Regions from separate parts of the Priestia sp. VA7 genome, predicted to be linked through region 2. Evidence: a T-box and tRNA genes for the amino acid it is inferred to sense, from the RefSeq annotation. Region 2 holds a T-box; the other holds one or more tRNA genes.
What was found. A T-box is a leader RNA that pairs with one kind of tRNA and senses whether it is charged. The one in region 2 lies ahead of leuS (leucine--tRNA ligase), so its partner is inferred to be a tRNA-Leu.
Positions count from the first base shown of each region.

Region 1: it encodes a tRNA-Leu, which carries the amino acid that the T-box ahead of leuS (leucine--tRNA ligase) is inferred to sense. The anticodon was not compared.

Region 1 is NZ_JBVQPN010000004.1:535,444-545,117, reverse strand. Features, by position in the region: gene AC0C45_RS20625 (YjcZ family sporulation protein) at 57-179, opposite strand; gene AC0C45_RS20620 (GNAT family N-acetyltransferase) at 368-880, opposite strand; gene AC0C45_RS20615 (YczF family membrane protein) at 892-1,203, opposite strand; partial or broken gene AC0C45_RS20610 (spore gernimation protein KB) at 1,462-1,710, shown strand; gene AC0C45_RS20605 (Na+/H+ antiporter NhaC family protein) at 1,888-3,288, opposite strand; tRNA gene AC0C45_RS20600 (tRNA-Gly) at 3,504-3,575, opposite strand; tRNA gene AC0C45_RS20595 (tRNA-Leu) at 3,595-3,676, opposite strand; tRNA gene AC0C45_RS20590 (tRNA-Trp) at 3,703-3,776, opposite strand; gene AC0C45_RS20585 (phospholipase D-like domain-containing protein) at 4,003-5,397, opposite strand; gene AC0C45_RS20580 (zinc-dependent alcohol dehydrogenase) at 5,786-6,925, opposite strand; gene AC0C45_RS20575 (hypothetical protein) at 7,135-7,404, opposite strand; gene AC0C45_RS20570 (GerAB/ArcD/ProY family transporter) at 7,909-9,027, shown strand; gene AC0C45_RS20565 (Asp23/Gls24 family envelope stress response protein) at 9,020-9,361, shown strand; gene AC0C45_RS20560 (FAD-dependent oxidoreductase) at 9,388-9,674, opposite strand, start outside.
Region 2 is NZ_JBVQPN010000001.1:48,664-58,337, forward strand. Features, by position in the region: gene AC0C45_RS00350 (hypothetical protein) at 1-13, shown strand, start outside; gene AC0C45_RS00355 (MDR family MFS transporter) at 172-1,359, shown strand; gene AC0C45_RS00360 (GntP family permease) at 1,516-2,838, shown strand; gene AC0C45_RS00365 (hypothetical protein) at 2,903-3,091, shown strand; T-box leader at 3,335-3,553, shown strand; gene leuS (leucine--tRNA ligase) at 3,618-6,032, shown strand; gene AC0C45_RS00375 (rhodanese-like domain-containing protein) at 6,272-6,583, shown strand; gene AC0C45_RS00380 (sporulation protein Cse60) at 7,106-7,285, shown strand; gene AC0C45_RS00385 (BaiN/RdsA family NAD(P)/FAD-dependent oxidoreductase) at 7,290-8,561, opposite strand; gene AC0C45_RS00390 (putative polysaccharide biosynthesis protein) at 8,773-9,674, shown strand, end outside.

The DNA.
Region 1 (9,674 bases), on a different contig from region 2:
TTATAATGAACACAAAAAAGCCTAAAGGGTATCCTTTAGGCTTTTTTGTGATATAATTAGCAGCCGTATCCGCCACCATAACCACCGCTATAACAACTACATCCGATAATTACTAATAGAATAAATAATACAACTAATAAAGCGAAACCAGAACCAAATCCACATCCAGCATTAGACATACAAGCACTCCCTTTCAACGTAATTTTCTGTTGCTAAAACAAAGAAGGTTCAAACATGGGGTGTTTCTCATGGATATCTTATTGTATGTCTGCCTAGACGTTTTGGTTTGCTGTTCTGCTCATTTTTTTAAAATTGGGCTTGTTTTCGTCTTTACAACTTGGAAAATGCAATTCCGTAAAAGTAAAGCTCATTTCCACTCTTCTTTTAAAATCGCGTAATAATATTCATCCCACCATCCTTTATCAGTTGGAATACATTTTTTAAAATAACCTTCTCTTCTCATCCCGATTTTCTCCATAACACGATAAGAAGACGTATTCTCTGGTTGACAAGTAGCAATAATCCGATGCAGTTTCATTGTGTTAAAACCATAGTCCACTATTGCTTTTGCCGCTTCTGAAGCATATCCTTTCTGATGATAGAGAGCATTAAATACCCAGCCAATTTCATAAGTATGGTCCCCAAAATAGTTAAAAAAGACGATATGACCAATTATGATGTTTTCATTTTTTAATACAACTGGAAAGTTTTTAACGTTTCCTTTCATATTTTCATTTACAAATTTCTTCGCATCATCCTTACTAAAAACACCTTCTGGTATGTACTTCATGACATTAGCATCAGATGTATATGCGTAGACCTCCTGCCAATCTTCATAGTTAAATTTGCGTATTAATAACCTGTTAGTCTCAATGTTCATGTGGTTCTCCCCTATCTCAAAGCTATCTTTCTATACGCTTGTTTCGATAGTGAAGAGATAAAAACCTCTTTGCACCAAGTTACTATTGCTTTTGCTGACGCTTCTTTAAAACAAGATAAAGTGACTCCGCGAAAAAGAAAAACAAAAGAGAAAAAAGGACAAATAGTTCGGCCACTTCCATTTACACAAAACGGGCTTAAAGCATGGTATAGTGCCTGCAGTACGTTCGTTCCTTGAAAAAGATCAATTCCTACAGAAAGAGCGAGCAGTGATCCAAATAGCAGCAGGCTGACTCCAATAACTTCATCATTTTCACTCTTCACCTAATTATTGCTTACCTCATAGGTTCGTCATTTTTATTTACTGCCATGCAAAAGATATTTTGTTAAAAATTATATAACTATACGGTTTTTGGTCAAATTAATAAAAACTATAGTATATAGTAAGGGTGCTTTCATTTATGCCTTCGTTCTTTAAAAATCAAAAATCTAAAAATAATCTTCGATCTCAGGCAAATCAAACAAGCAGTGAACAAACATAGTCTTCTCTTAAGAATCTGCTGTCTGAGAACCTTACCTTTATTAATAGGTACAGCTACTTTATTTAAAATTAAATCTCCTTCACAACTAGCGTATCCTTTACGCATCATTGTGTTGCTTTTGTCGATTACTATTGCTAGTAATTTTTAAGAACATCTTTATGAAGGGTTACACGTAGCGAGATTTCTTTTACATATGCCGCTATTTTCTATCGTACCCATACTGCTTCTGAATATCGCCTTTTTGAAAAATAGGAAGAAGCAACACAGATCGTGTATCTCTAATAAATAGAAAAATGGCTTAATTTATCGAGGTGATTTTTTTGTATATATGGTTTTATGATCATTTTGTTAATACCATCTTATTTCCGCTTACTTGTATCATGCTAGTGTGCCTATCATTAGGACTGTATGCATACTTTAAGCTGAAAAAAATGAAAAATTGATACTAGATGGCTATTTCCCTCATTCAAAACAAGAAAGATACAACAAGATAAAAAGCTACTGTTATTCCCGCTGCAATTAAAGCTGGCTTTAATTTATACTTGGCATATTCAATAACCGACAAATCTAATATTTTGGCGATGGTATTCGTATCGTCGCTTAAAGGTGAAGAAAACGCTCCAAATGAACCGCTCGCAAACACCGCACCGATAATCAATGGCAAAGAAAGATCTGCAGAACTTGCAAGCGATATGCCAAGCGGCATTAAGATCCCCCACGTTCCCCAAGCAGATCCGATAAAGTAAGAAATAGCGGCTCCAAAGATAAACATGAACGGAGTGACAAACATTTGAGGAATCCACTTAGAATGTGCCGTCACAAAATTTGAAAAACCTAAGTCTTCTGTAACAGCGGATAATCCCCATACTACCGATAACAGCAGAATAACGGACATTAAGTCATTGCCTCCTGTGATAAAACCATTAAGCAAATTCTGTAATGTAAAGCGCTGAAACAAGAAAAAAATGAGGGTAATTAACGTAGTGATAATTAAAGCTACTACCATCGCTTCTAACACGTCTGCTTTAATAAATGCTTCAAAAAAGCTGTGGCTCTTATGATGCCCGCTCCACCATGTTAAAAGTAAGGTAAGTGAAATCACAACAAGTAAAGGTACTAACAAATTCCAAGGCTTAGAAGGCAAATCCTTCGACACGCAAGGATGACAATCATGCCAATCTTTTTCGTCTTCTTCCTCGAGCTTCATAGGAGCCGTAGATGTTGAATGATGAAAAAAGCTGAAATAAATCCCTACTAAAATAATCACAATCGAAAAGAAGTTATAAGGAATGCTTTGAATAAACAAAGAATAAGCGTCTTGTTTTATGCCTTGATGATCAATTGCCATTTGAATGATTGAGACCATATACCCTACAAATGCCGTTGCCACAGGAATTAAGACGATAACAGGAGTAGCAGTTGTTTCAATAACAAACCCTAGCTCTGCTGTCGTCATTTTCACCTTTTTGAGTAATGCTCTCATAATGGGCGCGATCGTCACAAAACGAAATGTGGGAGCACTGAATGTTCCAATGGTTGAAACATAGGTTAAAATAAGAGCTTTTTTTCTTGTATCAATTCTTTCTGCAGCTGTTTCTACAAAACCCTTCACTCCTCCAGCCATCTTAATCATTCCGATAAGCCCTGAAAATGCGTATAAAAAGACGACGATTTCTATATTACTTTTATTTCTAAGAGCTTGTACAATGTAGTGAAGTAGCTTTTCAACACCTCCGACAATCGAATGATCAACCAAATAAGCGCCTACTAATAAGCCTAGAAACAACCCTGGCAGCACTTGTTTGGTGAAAATAGCTATTGGAATAACAATTAAAAACGGTATAATTGAAAACCAACTAGATTCCATAGGACTCTCCCCTATCTTAAAGACCATATTAGATGTCTTCACGTATCGTTCATTAGCTTTTAATGTAACCCCAATATTATGTGTATATTCACGAAAACAACACGTATAAGCAGCACTGCTTTAATAAACTATTTCTGATTAAAAACAGCATCGTCAAAATCTTTATTTCTACAACAAAAAAAGCAGTTTGCACATGCAAACTGCTTTTGAAAAGAAGCGGAAGACGAGGTTCGAACTCGCGACCCCCACCTTGGCAAGGTGGTGTTCTACCACTGAACTACTTCCGCGCGTATATGAAAGTAAAGATGCGGGTGAAGGGACTTGAACCCCCACGTCATAAGACACTAGATCCTAAGTCTAGCGCGTCTGCCAATTCCGCCACACCCGCGTGTGAATTAAAAGATAACTCCAAAATGGCAGGGGCAGTAGGAATCGAACCCACACTGACGGTTTTGGAGACCGTAGTTCTACCTTTAAACTATGCCCCTAGAAATCATTTCTTCAAAAGAACCTCGTTTATTAACGACGCTATATTATAATAAAACATATATAAAATTTCGTCAATAGGGCTTTTTAAGAATCATGACTAGTACTAGCGATTTCAAAAAACTGTGAGGCATATCACAGCTTTTTATACTCCCCTCCGCCAGTTGCAGTAGCTCTTAATTCTACCATTGATTTTCAGTAAAAGCCTTTTTTAGGCACAGTGCGGAACTATACAAAATGTCTCCAAAATCGCGTGAAGACCGAAAGGATATGTAGGAGTGCAGACTTTACAGGGGGGACATTTTTTTGAGAATCCGTATTAAGATCAACAGGTTCTCCCTCATTTCCTACAAGCGCACTGTGAGAAATTTTAGTTTCAATAGCTCCTGTTAGCTCGGCTGCAAATTCTTCACTATCTATCATAACCATAGATTCAGTATTTAAAAATACTGAACGTGAATCTAAGTTAAAAGAACCAACTGCACTTAAACGCTGATCATAAACAACAGATTTCCCGTGAATTGAATAAGGCTTTTGATATTCATAAAGCTTTGAACCAGCTTTTATAACGCGATTCTTCACTCCCAAGTATGCAGAAAAAGCCATAGCATTTGGAGTGGATGTAATAGAATTAGTTAAAATAATTCTTTGCACTTTTGGTTTTACTTGCTTATCTATATACTGTTCCATCTCTTTTGTTGGTACGATATAAGGGCTTTGAACAACAATGGATTTTTCAGCTTGTTGGGAAAGCTTAATAAATGTTTTCCATATAAAAGGGCTTTTATTCATTCGTTGAATAGGATTTGTAATAAAAGAAACCTTTCTTGTAGGCATCGTTGCTTCTCTCCATACAATATAAGGGTGGACAAAAGGTTCATTTACTTTTTTTGCCTCTTCGTATTGATCTATTAACAATTTCTTGCCTGAAAGGCCCCGAAATTGTTTAGTTTTCTTGAGCTTTGGAAAAGCTTTTCGGGTATACGGGTGGTTCCATAATTTCTCTACATACTTCTCCATTGAGACAATGACACTATAACTTTCTTGCTTTGTGTTATAAATTAGCACATCACGGTCATAGACAAAATTTTTATCTGGTTGACTGGCCAAGTATTTATCTCCAATGTTTCGTCCTCCACTAATACCTAATTGACCATCGACTACTATTATTTTATCGTGAAGACGGTTATGCCATGTCCAAGGTTTAAAAATAGTGAAGGGCTCATAGTACTTTAATTCTATATTATTGTGGAAAGCTAGAGCATAAAGAACATTTTTTCTCTTGCCTTTTAACCCATGAGAGATCCCGTCTAACAGCACGCGAATACGTATACCTCGATCCGCAGCTTCGAATAAAGCGCCCATAAGTAAATCCGAAGAACGACCTTTACCTATGGAAAAGTAAGCAATATCAATTGTATGCCTCGCTTCTTGAATCATCTGCATCCGAACAAGCCCTGAAAGATAACCGTTTTCCAAAAGCATAACTCGATCTGTGGATTCTTTCTTCCCGTAAAAATTCTCAGTATTCATTACTTTTAGGTCTTTTCCCTTATGCAAAGGGACATAAAACAGTACCACTGCAGTTGCGAATACATATATGAAGTACAATACGACAATCATTATTAGTATGTTTATTAGCATATTTCCTGTCACAATCCCTTTCCATTCTTATCGTTCTGTTTTTATTAGGATTCTTACTTTTTTAACTTCTATACCTTTTAAAATAAGAATGGAATGATGGATTATTTGTTACACCACTGTTGATTTCCGTGCAAGTCTTCGCCTTTCCTCCCAAACAACAGCTAGAAGCAATTATATACACGAAACTTACGTTTACACTATCAATAAAAAAATCCGAACGCATTCGATTCTCCATCAAGAATCAAACGTGCTCGGATCTTCCTTCAAATAACATGCTTTTGTTCCAGCCTCTTTCAAATAGATATGATTATTGTAAAAATAATTCTCAATTTTTTCTTTATACATATTTAAGGAGATATATGCTTAATTATGGTTTTAAGATAACTTTTGTACATTCATCCTGATGATTGTTAAACATTTCATAAGCTTCACTCGCTTGATCAAGAGGGATTTTATGAGAAATTATTTCTGTAGGATCAAACTCCCTATCTGTAATTTTTTTGAATAATTCTGGCATGTAATGAATTACTGGAGCCTGTCCCATTTTTAAAGTGATGTTTCTTTCAAAAATGTTCCCAAGAGGAAACATATTATATATTGATCCATATACACCTGTTAGCTGAATTGTGCCAAATTTCCTTACTGCTTTTAGTGCAATTTGAATAGCACTTAACGTTCCTCCTTGCAGCTTGAGTTTCTGTTCAATCGCTTCTACTGGTGATTTCTTTCCATCCATTCCTACACAGTCAATTACAACATCTGCTCCACCACCGGTTACCTCTTTAATATAGCTTCCCATATCGTCGTATTTATCAAAATTAAAGCACTCTACGTTATTCATTTGTTTAGCTCGTTTTAATCTATATGGAACGTTATCAACAGCGATGACCCGTTTAGCACCTTTCATCCATGCAAACTTTTGAGTCATTAATCCAATGGGGCCGCTGCCAAGAACCACTACTGTATCCCCAGGTCCAACTCCGGAATTTTCTACACTCCAATAAGCGGTTGGCAGAACATCAGACATAAATAACAATGCCTCATCTTCAAGCTCACAGGAGGGCGGAATTACAAATGGCATAAAATTCCCAAAGGGAACACGTAATAGTTCAGCCTGTCCTCCTGGATGATTTCCGTATCGTTCAGTGAACCCGAAGTATCCTCCTGTATCGATTTCCTTATTAGGATTAGAGTTATCACATTGACTTTCTAAATCATGCTGACAATAATAACAGGTCCCGCACGAAATATTGAACGGTAAAACTACTCTGTCTCCTTTTTTTACTTTTGTTACCTCTGGACCCACTTCTTCTACAATCCCCATTGGTTCATGGCCAATAACGTATCCTTTTTCAGCAGGGAGAGCACCTTGGTAGATATGTAAGTCCGAACCGCAAATAGCTGTAGATGTAATCCTAACAATAATGTCGTCTTTTTTCTTCAAAGATGGATCTTCTACTTCTTTTACTTGGATATCCTTTGCACCTTGAAAAGTTACTGCTTTCATAATCATCCTCCTTAATTAAATTACTACTCTATACCCTTAATGCCCCAAAATATGTATATGTATGGGTGGAAATTTATTTAGCCTTCATTTAGATTAAAAAATGAGCGTAAATACTGCTTACACGACAAAAAAAGCAGAAGTTCATTACCTTCTGCTTTTACAATTTATACTCTCTATTCTGAACCTGCCTAAGTAAAACAGCGGCTCTTTTATTGATTAAGATCGTTCTCCATATCTTTTATATCTTGCTGAAACTCTGTTAAACGCTGACGCTGTGTTTCAGAAGCATTTTCAAGCGCATTCTCAATTTGCTGAGAGGCTTCATTCACTTCACCTATTGCTTGCTTCGCTTCATGGCCGTACGATGCATCATTTTTAGCTTCATTTGCCTGTTCATATGCATCTACTGCTTCTTTATGCCCCTGCTGCGCTGCTTGAAACGATTGTTGTTTACCTTTATTGTATGGGTATTTTTTCATCATAGTGCTCCTTTCCATTTGTTCACTCTTTAGTGTGGCATTTTTCTACTTATTCATACGACGCTTCAATAGGTTAAAGCTAAATGAATATTCCTCATAACAAATCCCTCAATCATATAAGAGCCCTAAAAAATATCTTCTATCTCCTGAAATGCTTTCTATATCTTACAAAAATGTATAATCACTTTCTTTAGCGGACATCATACGAATAGCTTATCTGAACGAAAAAATGTATTGGGGTTGACTGCATGCACTTGTTTCTTTTCTTTTTGATCATTTGTGCAGGGATTATATGGATGGAAACAAAAAGATTACCTCAACACTCTCATAAAAAGGAACGGAACATTTTTATGGTATTCATGACAATCAGTATCATAATCGCTCTTGCAAAAATCTTTCGGCTGCCTTTACCGAATCCTTCTGATTGGGTAGAAGTAATGTTTCAACCTTTAAGTCACTTATTATTCCGTTGGATCACTTAATTAGTGTATATGGCAAAAGGATGTGCTCATTTTGCTTAATGAAATCAATATTTCAGCTGCGCAGTTTCGCAAATTAGTAACTTTATATAGCATCGGAAGCACAATTATTGTTGTACCTGCCGCTATTACAGCTGATGCTCATCAAGATGCCTGGATTGCATCACTCTTCGGCGTAGCATCAGGAATTGGCTTAGTTTTGCTTTTCACCTCACTAGGAAAAATGTTTCCCACGCTTACGCTGATGGAAATGAACGAAAAAATTTTAGGCAAACTATTTGGAAAGATTGTTTCTGCTGTTTTAGTGTTATCTAATTTATTTATCAGCAGTCAAGTTCTTTACTATGTAGGAAATTTTCTTACCACTCAAATCCTTCCCTACACGCCGCTAACAGCCATCCACATTGCATTTATGGGTGTCGTCATCGTAGGAGTACGCCTAGGAATAGAAGTGATTGCACGAAGTGCCGAGATTTTATTTCCTTGGTTTGTCGGATTATTCGGCCTTCTTATTTTGTCTATGATCCCTCAAATTAAAATAGAGCATATTCAGCCTGTGTTGGAAATCCATCCAAAAGCTTTTATTCGTGCTGTTTTAACGTTTTTAAGCATCAGTTCTTTGACTTATACCATTCTGCTTATGATTTTCCCTTCACACACGCCAGACATGAAAAAGGCAACTCAATCTTTTTATGTAGGTAATATAGCCGGTGGACTAGTGATGGTGACGTTAATCTTACTCGGAATTCTAGTACTTGGTCCTTATTACTCCCAAATCACCATGTTTCCAAGCTATGAATTAGGAAGAAGAATTGATGTAGGAAACTTTCTTCAAGGAATTGAAGTAGTCATTGCTATTTTGTGGTTTATTACTCTCTTTTTTAAGCTTTGCATTTACTTTTACGCTACTCTTTTGGGGTTTGCCAATGTATTTCATATAAAGGACTACAAGCTATTTTCTTTTCCAGTCGCGTTCATTATGATTACCCTTTCCCTTATTGTGTATCCAAGCGTTTCTTATCAAAAGGATTGGGATACAAAAACGTGGATTCCCTACAGCTTACTTGTAGGCATCTTATATCCACTTTTCCTTTTAATTGCCGGGTTTATTCAAAATAAAAAGCGGCGTTCTAGCAATGGATAGAAATCCAAAAAACTTTCATAAAGAATGCAACTTCAGTATAAGTGATTATTTTCCAGGAAAATATAACACTAATTATTTTCATGCTTCCATCGCTGGAGTGTGTCAAATTTTTAACATTGCTGAAACCCGTTTTTTAACGTTACCGATGGGATTAATCGTTATGACTTTTTCCATTATTGTTTATCCAAGCATTTTCTATCAAAAAACATGGTTAGCCGAAACGTGGATTCCCTATAGTTTTTTCGTAGGAGCTTTTTATCCTTTTATTCTCCTTACTATAGGCTGGATCTGCTTTAGACCTGCTAAAATAAAAAAAATAATAAAATCCACATAAAAAAAGCAGGTAGTCACCTGCTTTTTTTATGCTTGAAGCGCTTGAAGTCCTGCTTGGTTTAAGAAATGCCAAGGCTTATTAAAATGCGGCTGAAAGAAAAAGTCCATAAAGCCAAGCTCATCGATCGTCATTTCCTGCTGTACACATACAGACAATGTATTGATTGCTTGAGTAGCATCAATTTTAGAAATAACCTGTGCGCCTACAATTCGTCTTGTTTCTTCTTCATATACTACTTTTAACGTAATATTTTCGTACGTTGGCATGAATTCAGGTCGGTTATTCTCTGATATTGTGATACTTTTCACATTCA
Region 2 (9,674 bases):
GAAGCAAAAATAAGCGATAAAAAGGTGATTTTGCATGATATTGTCATGTGGAATCACCTTTTTAAATAGTCAGCGAATTTCAAATAAATTGTCTATATGTAAAAGCATTGCGAACCCTTTAAGAAAAGACTAGAATGTACGTTGGCATTCGAATAGATAGGGGGGAGATCAATGCCCAAATCACTTTGGTTTTTGATTATTGGTATGCTTGTAAACGTAACGGGAGCTTCATTTTTATGGCCTCTCAATACAATTTATATAAATGAACATTTAGGAAAGTCGTTATCCGTCGCAGGAGTGGTTCTTATGCTGAATTCTGCGGCAAGCGTAGTAGGAAATTTGCTTGGAGGAACGCTTTTTGACAAAATCGGAGGATATAAATCCATTTTATCAGGAATTATTATTACTCTTATTGCATTAGTGGGACTCGTGTTTTTCCATGGTTGGCCTACATACGTTGTTCTCTTGGTTGTTGTAGGGTTTGGATCTGGTATTGTGTTTCCATCTATGTATGCAATGGCAGGGTCCGTTTGGCCACAAGGCGGAAGAAAAGCATTTAATGCGATGTACGTTGCTCAAAATGCAGGAGTAGCTATTGGCGCCGCGGTAGGGGGCATTGTAGCGTCTTATTCATTTACGTATATTTTCTTAGCTAATACAATTTTATACGTTATTTTTCTGCTTATTGCTATTTTTTCATATCGTCATATTTCGGTTACCGTTGGACAAACGAATGTCCTTAATGAAGCAGGGAGCATTGGGCATAAAACGAAGCTGACTGCTCTTCTTATTTTATGTACGGGGTATGTCTTATGCTGGGTGGCGTATGTTCAGTGGCAAACAACGATTGCTACGCATACGCGTGAGCTGAATATACCTCTTTCTAGCTACAGTTTGCTTTGGACAATTAACGGGATTTTAATTGTAGTCGGTCAGCCTTTGATTGTACCCATCATTCAAAAAGTAGCAAAAACATTAAAAGTACAGGTCCTAATTGGAACGGTTATTTTTGTGGCTTCTTTTGTTATCGTGGTGAATGCTACAACATTTCCGCAGTTCTTAACAGCAATGGTTGTGTTAACAATTGGAGAAATGTTCGTTTGGCCAGCCATTCCGGCTGTTGCAAGTCATTTGGCTCCATCTGGAAAAGAAGGATTTTATCAAGGTGTAGTTAACAGCATGGCTACTGCAGGTAAAATGATTGGTCCTCTCTTTGGAGGCGTTATTTTCGATGCGTTTAATATGTCTACACTGTGCTATTTATTAATTGGACTATTGCTATTCAGCATGTGTACAACATGGATATACGATTATAAATTAAAAGAAAAACGTCAGCGTTCATTAACCATCTCTAAATAAATAGAGATGGTTTTATTTTTGAATGCTTAATAAACGTAGGAATGTCTTCAGTATTCCTTTAATAATATAATAAGGGTTGTGACAAGCAAAGAAAGGAGTATATACCTGTAAATGTGTAAGCGTTTTCTAATTATATGACTTCATGGGGGGCTAAACATGCTTAGTATGATTGGATTAATTGGAGGATTATTGCTGCTCATTGTATTAACGATGAGAGGCATGAATTTATTTATAGCAGGTCCGCTCAGTGCTTTAGTTGTTGCGTTAACAAGCGGAATGCCTTTATTTCCACAGCTGGTGAAAGAAGGAGAAGCAAATTTTGTTGGAAATTACATGTCTGGTTTCACAGGATTTATTGCTTCTTGGTATTTAATGTTCCTATTGGGCGCCGTCTTTGGAAAAGTGATGGAAGACAGCGGGGCTGCTGATAGTGTTTCTCGCTGGATTGTCAGTAAACTAGGAATGAAAAGAGCAGTGTTGGCGATTGTACTTGCCTGTGCGGTCTTGACATACGGAGGAGTCAGTCTGTTTGTAGTAGCATTCTCTGTCTATCCAATGGCTTTAAGCTTATTCAAACAGGCCGATTTGCCGAGGCGGTTTATCCCTGCTGCTTTAGCATTCGGTTCCGTTACGTTTACGATGACCTCGGCTGGATCGCCTGAAATCCAAAACTGGATTCCAATTGAATACTTAAAGACTAGTCCGTATGCAGGATGGGAAGTTAGTTTAGTTGTAGCAGTAGTGATGGCTGTATTCGGCTACTGGTGGTTAAAGCGCTTGATTTCAAAAGCAGTTAAAAATGGAGAGCGTTTTATATCACGCAAGAAAGATCCAGTAGTAACGGAAAATCAGTCTCTTCCTAATCCTTTATTAAGTTTGCTTCCGCTTGTGGTCGTGCTCATTATTTCTTTTGCACTTCATAAGCCACTTCAGCAATCTGCGCTGATTGTCGCACTTTTAAGCGGGATCATTGTCACTTATATTGTGAACCGAAAGCATTTTAAAGGATTTTGGAATGCAGCTTCAGAAGGAACACTGGGTGCGTTAATTGCTATTGGGAATACAGCGGCTGTCGTAGGTTTTGGAGGAGTTGCTAAGGCTGTTCCCGCGTTTGGAGTGGCTGTAGATGCCATGACGCATATTCCAGGAAGTCCGTTGATTGGAGGAGCTATTGCCGTGAGTGTTATCGCGGGGATGACAGGTTCGGCTTCAGGAGGTCAGGCGATTGCTTTGCCAATTTTAGCACCTCACTATCTAGATGCTGGTGTAAATCCAGAAGCTCTCCATCGCGTAGTAGCTATTTCCTCTGGAGTATTAGATTCCTTGCCTCATAATGGTTATGTCGTAACAACAATTAATTCTATTTGCGGAGAAACTCATAAAGATGCGTATGGATCAGTTGCAGCAATGACGGTGATTGTGCCGCTTGTTGGTCTTGTACTTGCGATCATCCTGTTTTCTTTTGGATTTGGCATTTAATAATAGCAGCTAAAGAAAATAGGGACTGGGATAAAAGTATTTTAGTTGAAGGAAGATCCGAACGATGAATCGTTCGGATCTTTTCATGTTTATGGTGAACGTAGGTTTCATTTGTTTAGGTGCTTCTAGCTGCGGAGTGGAGGGCAAGGTAAAGACTCCTGAAGTAGGTGAGACCCCGCATGAGTGTAAGAAACGAGGAGGCTCATCGGCCGCCAGCGGAAAAAGTCTTGCACGGAAATCAACAGCGGTGTAACCAAGAAATTCATACTAGCGCATTTATCCCATTTGTTCGTCTTTAAATTGGATTGATTTAATTATGTCTCAATCCCTTTTTTGTTTGGCCGTGGATGTATGTTTTTGGGAGAAGTTGTTCATATATAAGAATGAAAGAGAGGATTTAGCAACAAAGCAGTGCTGCATTGCAGAAACTTTTACAAAATCCCTTGAACAACTTGCAGTTTACGAACATATTATTTACAATACAAGGTAGTATGATGTAAAAACTATGATAAGGAATAGTAGTGAACGAAGCGAGCTAAGAGAGCTGACGGGTGGTGCGAGTCAGCAAACGAGCGTTCATGAACTCACCTTGGAGTTGTAAATGTGAAGTAAAGTAACATTTGCCGTCTATCCGCGTTAAGGAAAATGAGTGAGTACATAATTGTGCTAATTTGGGTGGTACCGCGGGAAGTTTATTCAACCTCTCGTCCCTTTGTTTGAGGGATGAGGGGTTTTTTAGTTTAATTAAATACAGCTGGAGCGTACAAGGAGGATTATGTATGGCTTTTAATCATGAAAAGATCGAACAAAAATGGCAAAAAGTTTGGGAAGAAAATAAAACATTTAGAACAACAGAAGATGAAGGAAAGCGTAAATTTTACGCATTAGATATGTTCCCTTATCCATCTGGCGCTGGTTTACACGTTGGGCATCCAGAAGGTTATACAGCAACGGATATTTTATCTCGTATGAAGCGTATGCAAGGATACAATGTACTTCATCCGATGGGATGGGATGCATTCGGACTACCTGCTGAACAGTATGCATTAGATACAGGAAACGACCCGGCTGAATTCACTGAACTTAACATTAATAATTTCCGTCGTCAAATCAAATCGTTAGGTTTCTCTTACGATTGGGAGCGAGAAATTAATACAACTGATCCAAACTACTACAAATGGACACAGTGGATTTTCTTACAGCTATATAAAAACGGCTTAGCTTATGTGGATGAAGTAGCTGTTAACTGGTGTCCTGCTCTAGGAACAGTACTTGCGAACGAAGAAGTTATTGACGGCAAAAGTGAGCGTGGGGGACATCCGGTTGAGCGTCGTCCAATGAAGCAGTGGATGCTTAAAATCACAGCTTATGCAGATCGTTTACTAGAAGATTTAGATGAGCTTGATTGGCCAGAAAGTATTAAAGAAATGCAGCGCAACTGGATTGGCCGCTCTGAAGGAGCTCACGTGCACTTCACAATCGATGGATACGAGGACACATTTACTGTGTTCACAACGCGTCCTGACACGCTATTTGGAGCAACGTATGCCGTTTTAGCACCTGAACATCCGTTTGTAGAAAAAATTACAACAGCCGAACAAAAAGAAGCGGTAGAAGCGTATTTAGATCAAATTAAAAGCAAAAGCGATTTAGAACGTACAGACTTAGCTAAAGATAAAACTGGCGTATTCACTGGTGCTTATGCAATTAACCCTGTAAACGGCGAGAGAATGCCAATTTGGATTGCTGACTATGTTTTAATGAGCTATGGCACAGGTGCAATTATGGCTGTTCCAGCTCATGATGAGCGTGATTATGAATTTGCTGTTAAATTTGAACTGCCGATTAAAGAAGTAGTAGCGGGCGGAGACGTTTCAAAAGAAGCTTATACAGGCGACGGCGAGCACGTTAATTCAGACTTCTTAAATGGTTTAGATAAAGAAGAAGCAATTTCAAATATGATTCAGTGGCTTCAAGCAAATGAAAAAGGTGAAAAACAAGTAACATACCGTCTGCGTGACTGGTTATTCAGTCGTCAGCGCTACTGGGGTGAACCAATCCCTGTTATTCACTGGGAAGATGGCACAACGACTGCAGTTCCTGAAGATCAGCTTCCGCTTGTGTTACCAAAAACGACTGAAATTAAACCGTCAGGCACAGGTGAATCTCCGTTAGCAAACATTGATGACTGGGTGAACGTAGTAGATCCGGAAACAGGCAAAAAAGGGCGCCGCGAAACAAATACAATGCCTCAATGGGCAGGCAGCTGCTGGTATTACTTACGCTACATTGATCCAACAAACAGTGAAGCGTTAGCAGATGCAGATAAATTAAAAGAATGGTTGCCGGTTGATATTTATATCGGTGGAGCTGAACACGCTGTTCTTCACTTATTATATGCTCGTTTCTGGCATAAGTTTTTATATGATATCGGCGTAGTTCCAACAAAAGAGCCGTTCCAAAAACTGTTTAACCAAGGTATGATTCTTGGAGAAAACAACGAAAAAATGAGTAAGTCAAAAGGTAACGTTGTAAACCCAGACGAGATCGTAGAAAGCCACGGAGCAGATACGCTTCGCCTTTATGAAATGTTCATGGGGCCTTTAGATGCGTCAATCGCCTGGTCAACAAAAGGGCTTGATGGTGCACGCCGTTTCTTAGATCGTGTATGGCGCTTACTTGTTGACGATAACGGTGAATTAAGCAGCAAGGTTCAAGAAAGCAATGACACTACGCTTGAACGCGTGTATCACCAAACGGTGAAAAAAGTAACGGAAGATTACGAAGGCCTCCGTTTTAATACAGGTATCTCTCAGCTTATGGTATTCATCAATGATGCATACAAAGTTGACGTGCTGCCAAAGCAATACGTAGAAGGATTTGTGAAGCTATTAGCACCAATTTGTCCTCATACGACTGAGGAATTATGGAGCAAACTAGGTCACGAAGATACAATTTCGTATGAGGCTTGGCCTGCGTTTGACGAAGCAAAACTTGTAGATGATGAAGTGGAAATTGTCGTTCAAATTAACGGTAAAGTACGTGCGAAAGTAAACGTACCTGCTGAGGCGTCTCGTGAAGAGCTTCAAGATATTGCAATGGCTAATGAAGATGTTCAAGAGTTCATTGAAGGTAAGACAGTGCGCAAAGTGATTGCTGTGCCTGGTAAATTAGTAAACATCGTAGCTAATTAAGTATTGATGTAGAACAGAACCCCTGACTGCTCTTTAGTCAGGGGTTCTGTTCTAGACCTAAGTGCCTGATGTCCGCCTTTCCGGGTTAACATCAGGCGCTTAGTCAAACCTTTAACTACGATTGGAAGGGCTTAGGCAGGCTGCTGCTTAAGCTTTTCTTATTTAGTGGCATAAAGGTATTTGAATTTGCTACAATAGCGATAGCAAGCTGAATGAAAGAATAGAGAGGAATGACGAAGATGGAAGAAGTAAAAGTAATTACGCCTGAAGAACTTCAAAAACGCGTTGAAAATGGAGAAGAACTTCATTTAGTTGATGTGCGCGAAGATGAAGAAGTAGCAGAAGGAATGATTCCAACTGCTAAACACATTCGTATGAATGATATTCCAGGTAATGTGGATTATTTCGATAAAGACAAAGAATATATTTTCATTTGCCGTTCGGGCCGCCGCAGTGAAAACGTATGTTACTACCTTCAAGAACAAGGATATAAAGTAACAAATATGGTTGGCGGTATGTTAGAGTGGGAAGGAAAAACGGTTAATAAATAAAAAAGAGGCTGGGACAAAAGTATCTTAGCTGAAGTGAAAAATGAACCATTGATCAACATGTTTGATTAGTGGTTCATTTTTTTGTTAGGGTGAACTTAGGTTTTATTTGTTTCGTTTCCTCTCCTCTAGCAGCTGATTGGAAGGCAAGGCGAAGGCTCCTGCGAGAAAAGCGGAAAAGGTGAGACCCCCCAGGAGCGCAAGCGAGGAGGAGGATCACCGGCCGCCCGCGGAAAGCGAAGTCTTGAAAGGAAATTGACTGCCGTGTCACAAGCGTTTCAGCTCATGTATCCCATTTGTTCGTCTTTAGATTGAGTTCATTTCGTTATGTCTCAACCTCTTTTTTGAATGACACTTCTGCCATCCGACTAAAATGATAGCAGGAAAACAAATGATGACTAAATCTATAAAAGCTCTCATAAAAATAGAGGTAGTAAGAGATTGAAAATCCGTACAAAAACCATCATCAAGAGAAACAGTCCATTCTGATTGAAACAAATTTGATAGGACAAGGTGGTAGAAGCTGTGATACAGGTGAAAATGTTTGATAAAGAGCACGAAAAAGATTTAGAATTTGCGGTGAACCGATTTTTACGGAAATTAGAGGATGAAGACGTCGTTGATATTAAATACCAAGTGACAGTGGATGTTGATCGTGATGAGCAGGTGTACTGTTTTTCAGCCATGGTTATGTATAAAGCCTAGCATATTATGCTAGGCTTGTTGCAAATTCTCCTGCATTACTTCCAGCCAAACGGCCTGTTACAAGAGCAGAAGTGATATTGTATCCTCCAGTGTATCCATGGATATCAAGAATTTCCCCGCAGAAGTAAAGGCCTTGCATAAATTTCGAAGACATTTCTTTTGGGTGAATTTCTTTAACAGATACGCCGCCTCCTGTGACGAATGCTTTTTCTAAAGAAAGCGTGCCGTTTACAGCAAATTCAAATCGTTTGCACAGTCTTGCAAATTCTCTCAGTTTCTCATGCTGAAGCTGTCCTGCTAGCGCTTGGCTATCAATGCTTGCTTGCTCGAGTAAAAACAATAGATAGCGTTCAGATACAAAACCTTTTAAGACATTTTTAATTGCTTTTTTCGGCTCTTCTTTTGTTGTTTTGACTAATTTTTGGAAAATATCTTCGTCGTTTTGGCTAGGAAATAAATCAAGAGACATTTGAACAGTATTGCTTTTTTGTTTCTTTAACTCTTTAACAACATATTGGCTGCAGCGAAGAGCGGCAGGGCCAGAGATGCCAAAGTGAGTGAAAATCATATCCATTTGATGAGTAATGACAGGCTTGCCTTTTTTATTAAGCACGCTTAGTCCTACATTGCGAAGCGATAGACCTTGAAGCGTTTTAGTTTTAATAAAGTGTTCGCTAGATGTAATAGGAACTTCTGTTGGGTAAAGTTCAGTAATTTTATGCCCCGCATCTTTTGCCCATTGATAACCGTCTCCTGTGGAACCTGTATGAGGTACTGATTTTCCACCTACTGCAATCACAACGCTTTTTGTTTGGATTGCTTCCCCGTTTTGAAGCACAACTTCTTTCACGGTGTTGTTCTCATAGTGTACGCGTTTAACGGCTGTGTTTGTGCGAATTGTCACACGAAGACGGTGAAGTTCGCTAATTAATGCGTCAACAACAGATTGCGCTTTATTGCTGACCGGAAACATACGGCCGTGATCTTCCTCTTTTAATTTAATTCCAAGGCCTTCAAAATAAGAGATGATATCTTCGTTATTAAAAACAGAAAACGCACTGTATAAAAAGCGTCCGTTTCCTGGAATGTGTTTAATAAGTTCATCAATGGGAAGACGGTTTGTCACATTACAGCGTCCGCCTCCAGAAATGGCAAGCTTTCGTCCAAGTTTATTGCCTTTATCAATTAATAATACGTTTGCACCTGACTCACCAGCTGCAATCGATGCCATCAAACCAGAAGGTCCTCCTCCGATTACGACTACATCATATATCATATTTTCACCAACCTGTCTATTCTTAAAAAAATTTAGTTTGTTCACTGACAAATCTCTCAACATTGGATAAAATGGGCTATAGTCTTTGTTTTTTTAGTTTGTTGACGAGTGCGAGTGAGTATAAGACCTTTCTTAGTGTATACTGTCACTTGCTTCTTTTCAATTCTATCATTATTATCAGTATGTAACATTAAGTATCGGAGGCAAACGTATGTCTGATTCAAAATTGTTAAGAGGGACCTTTGTGCTAACGCTTGGCACTTATGTATCCCGAATCTTGGGAATGATTTATTTATTTCCATTTGCGATCCTTGTTGGAACCGTAGGGGGAGCACTGTTTGGTTACGGATATAACCAATATGCTATTTATTTAAGTATTGCTACAGCCGGTATGCCAATGGCCGTATCGAAATTTGTATCAAAATATAATGCACTCGGTGATTACTATACGAGTAGAAGAATGTATCGGGCCGGCATGAAATTAATGCTTGTCACAGGAATACTTGCATTTTTACTTTTATATTCGTTAGCTCCTGTTATGTCTAGAATTACACTGGGAGGTTCTGATTTAAATAACTCCTTAGAAGATGTAGTAATGGTTATGCGAATGGTTAGTGTTGCGTTAATTGTAGTACCGATGATGAGTTTAATGCGAGGATTTTTCCAAGGTCACCAGTCTATGGGACCAACAGCTGTTTCACAAGTAGTTGAACAGCTTGTGCGGGTTGTCTTTTTATTGGCATCTACCTATATCGTCATCAAAGTTGTCCATGGAAGTCTTGCATTAGCCGTTGGATTTGCTACGATGGGGGCTTTTGTAGGAGCTCTTGCTGGACTGGCTGTATTAATTTGGTACTGGAAAAAACGAAAGCCTTATCTTGATAAAATGGTGAACGAGCAGACGGTAACGCCTACGCGTATTTCTACCGTATCCATTTTTAAAGAGCTGCTTACGTATTCATTGCCATATGTCTTTGTCAGCTTGGCTATTCCGCTTTATCAATATGTGGACCAATTCACATTTAACCGTGCAATGGTAGCGGCTGGACAAAAAGAAATAGCAGAGTCAATGAACGGAATTGTTCAGTCTTATGTTCCAAAGCTTGTGATGAT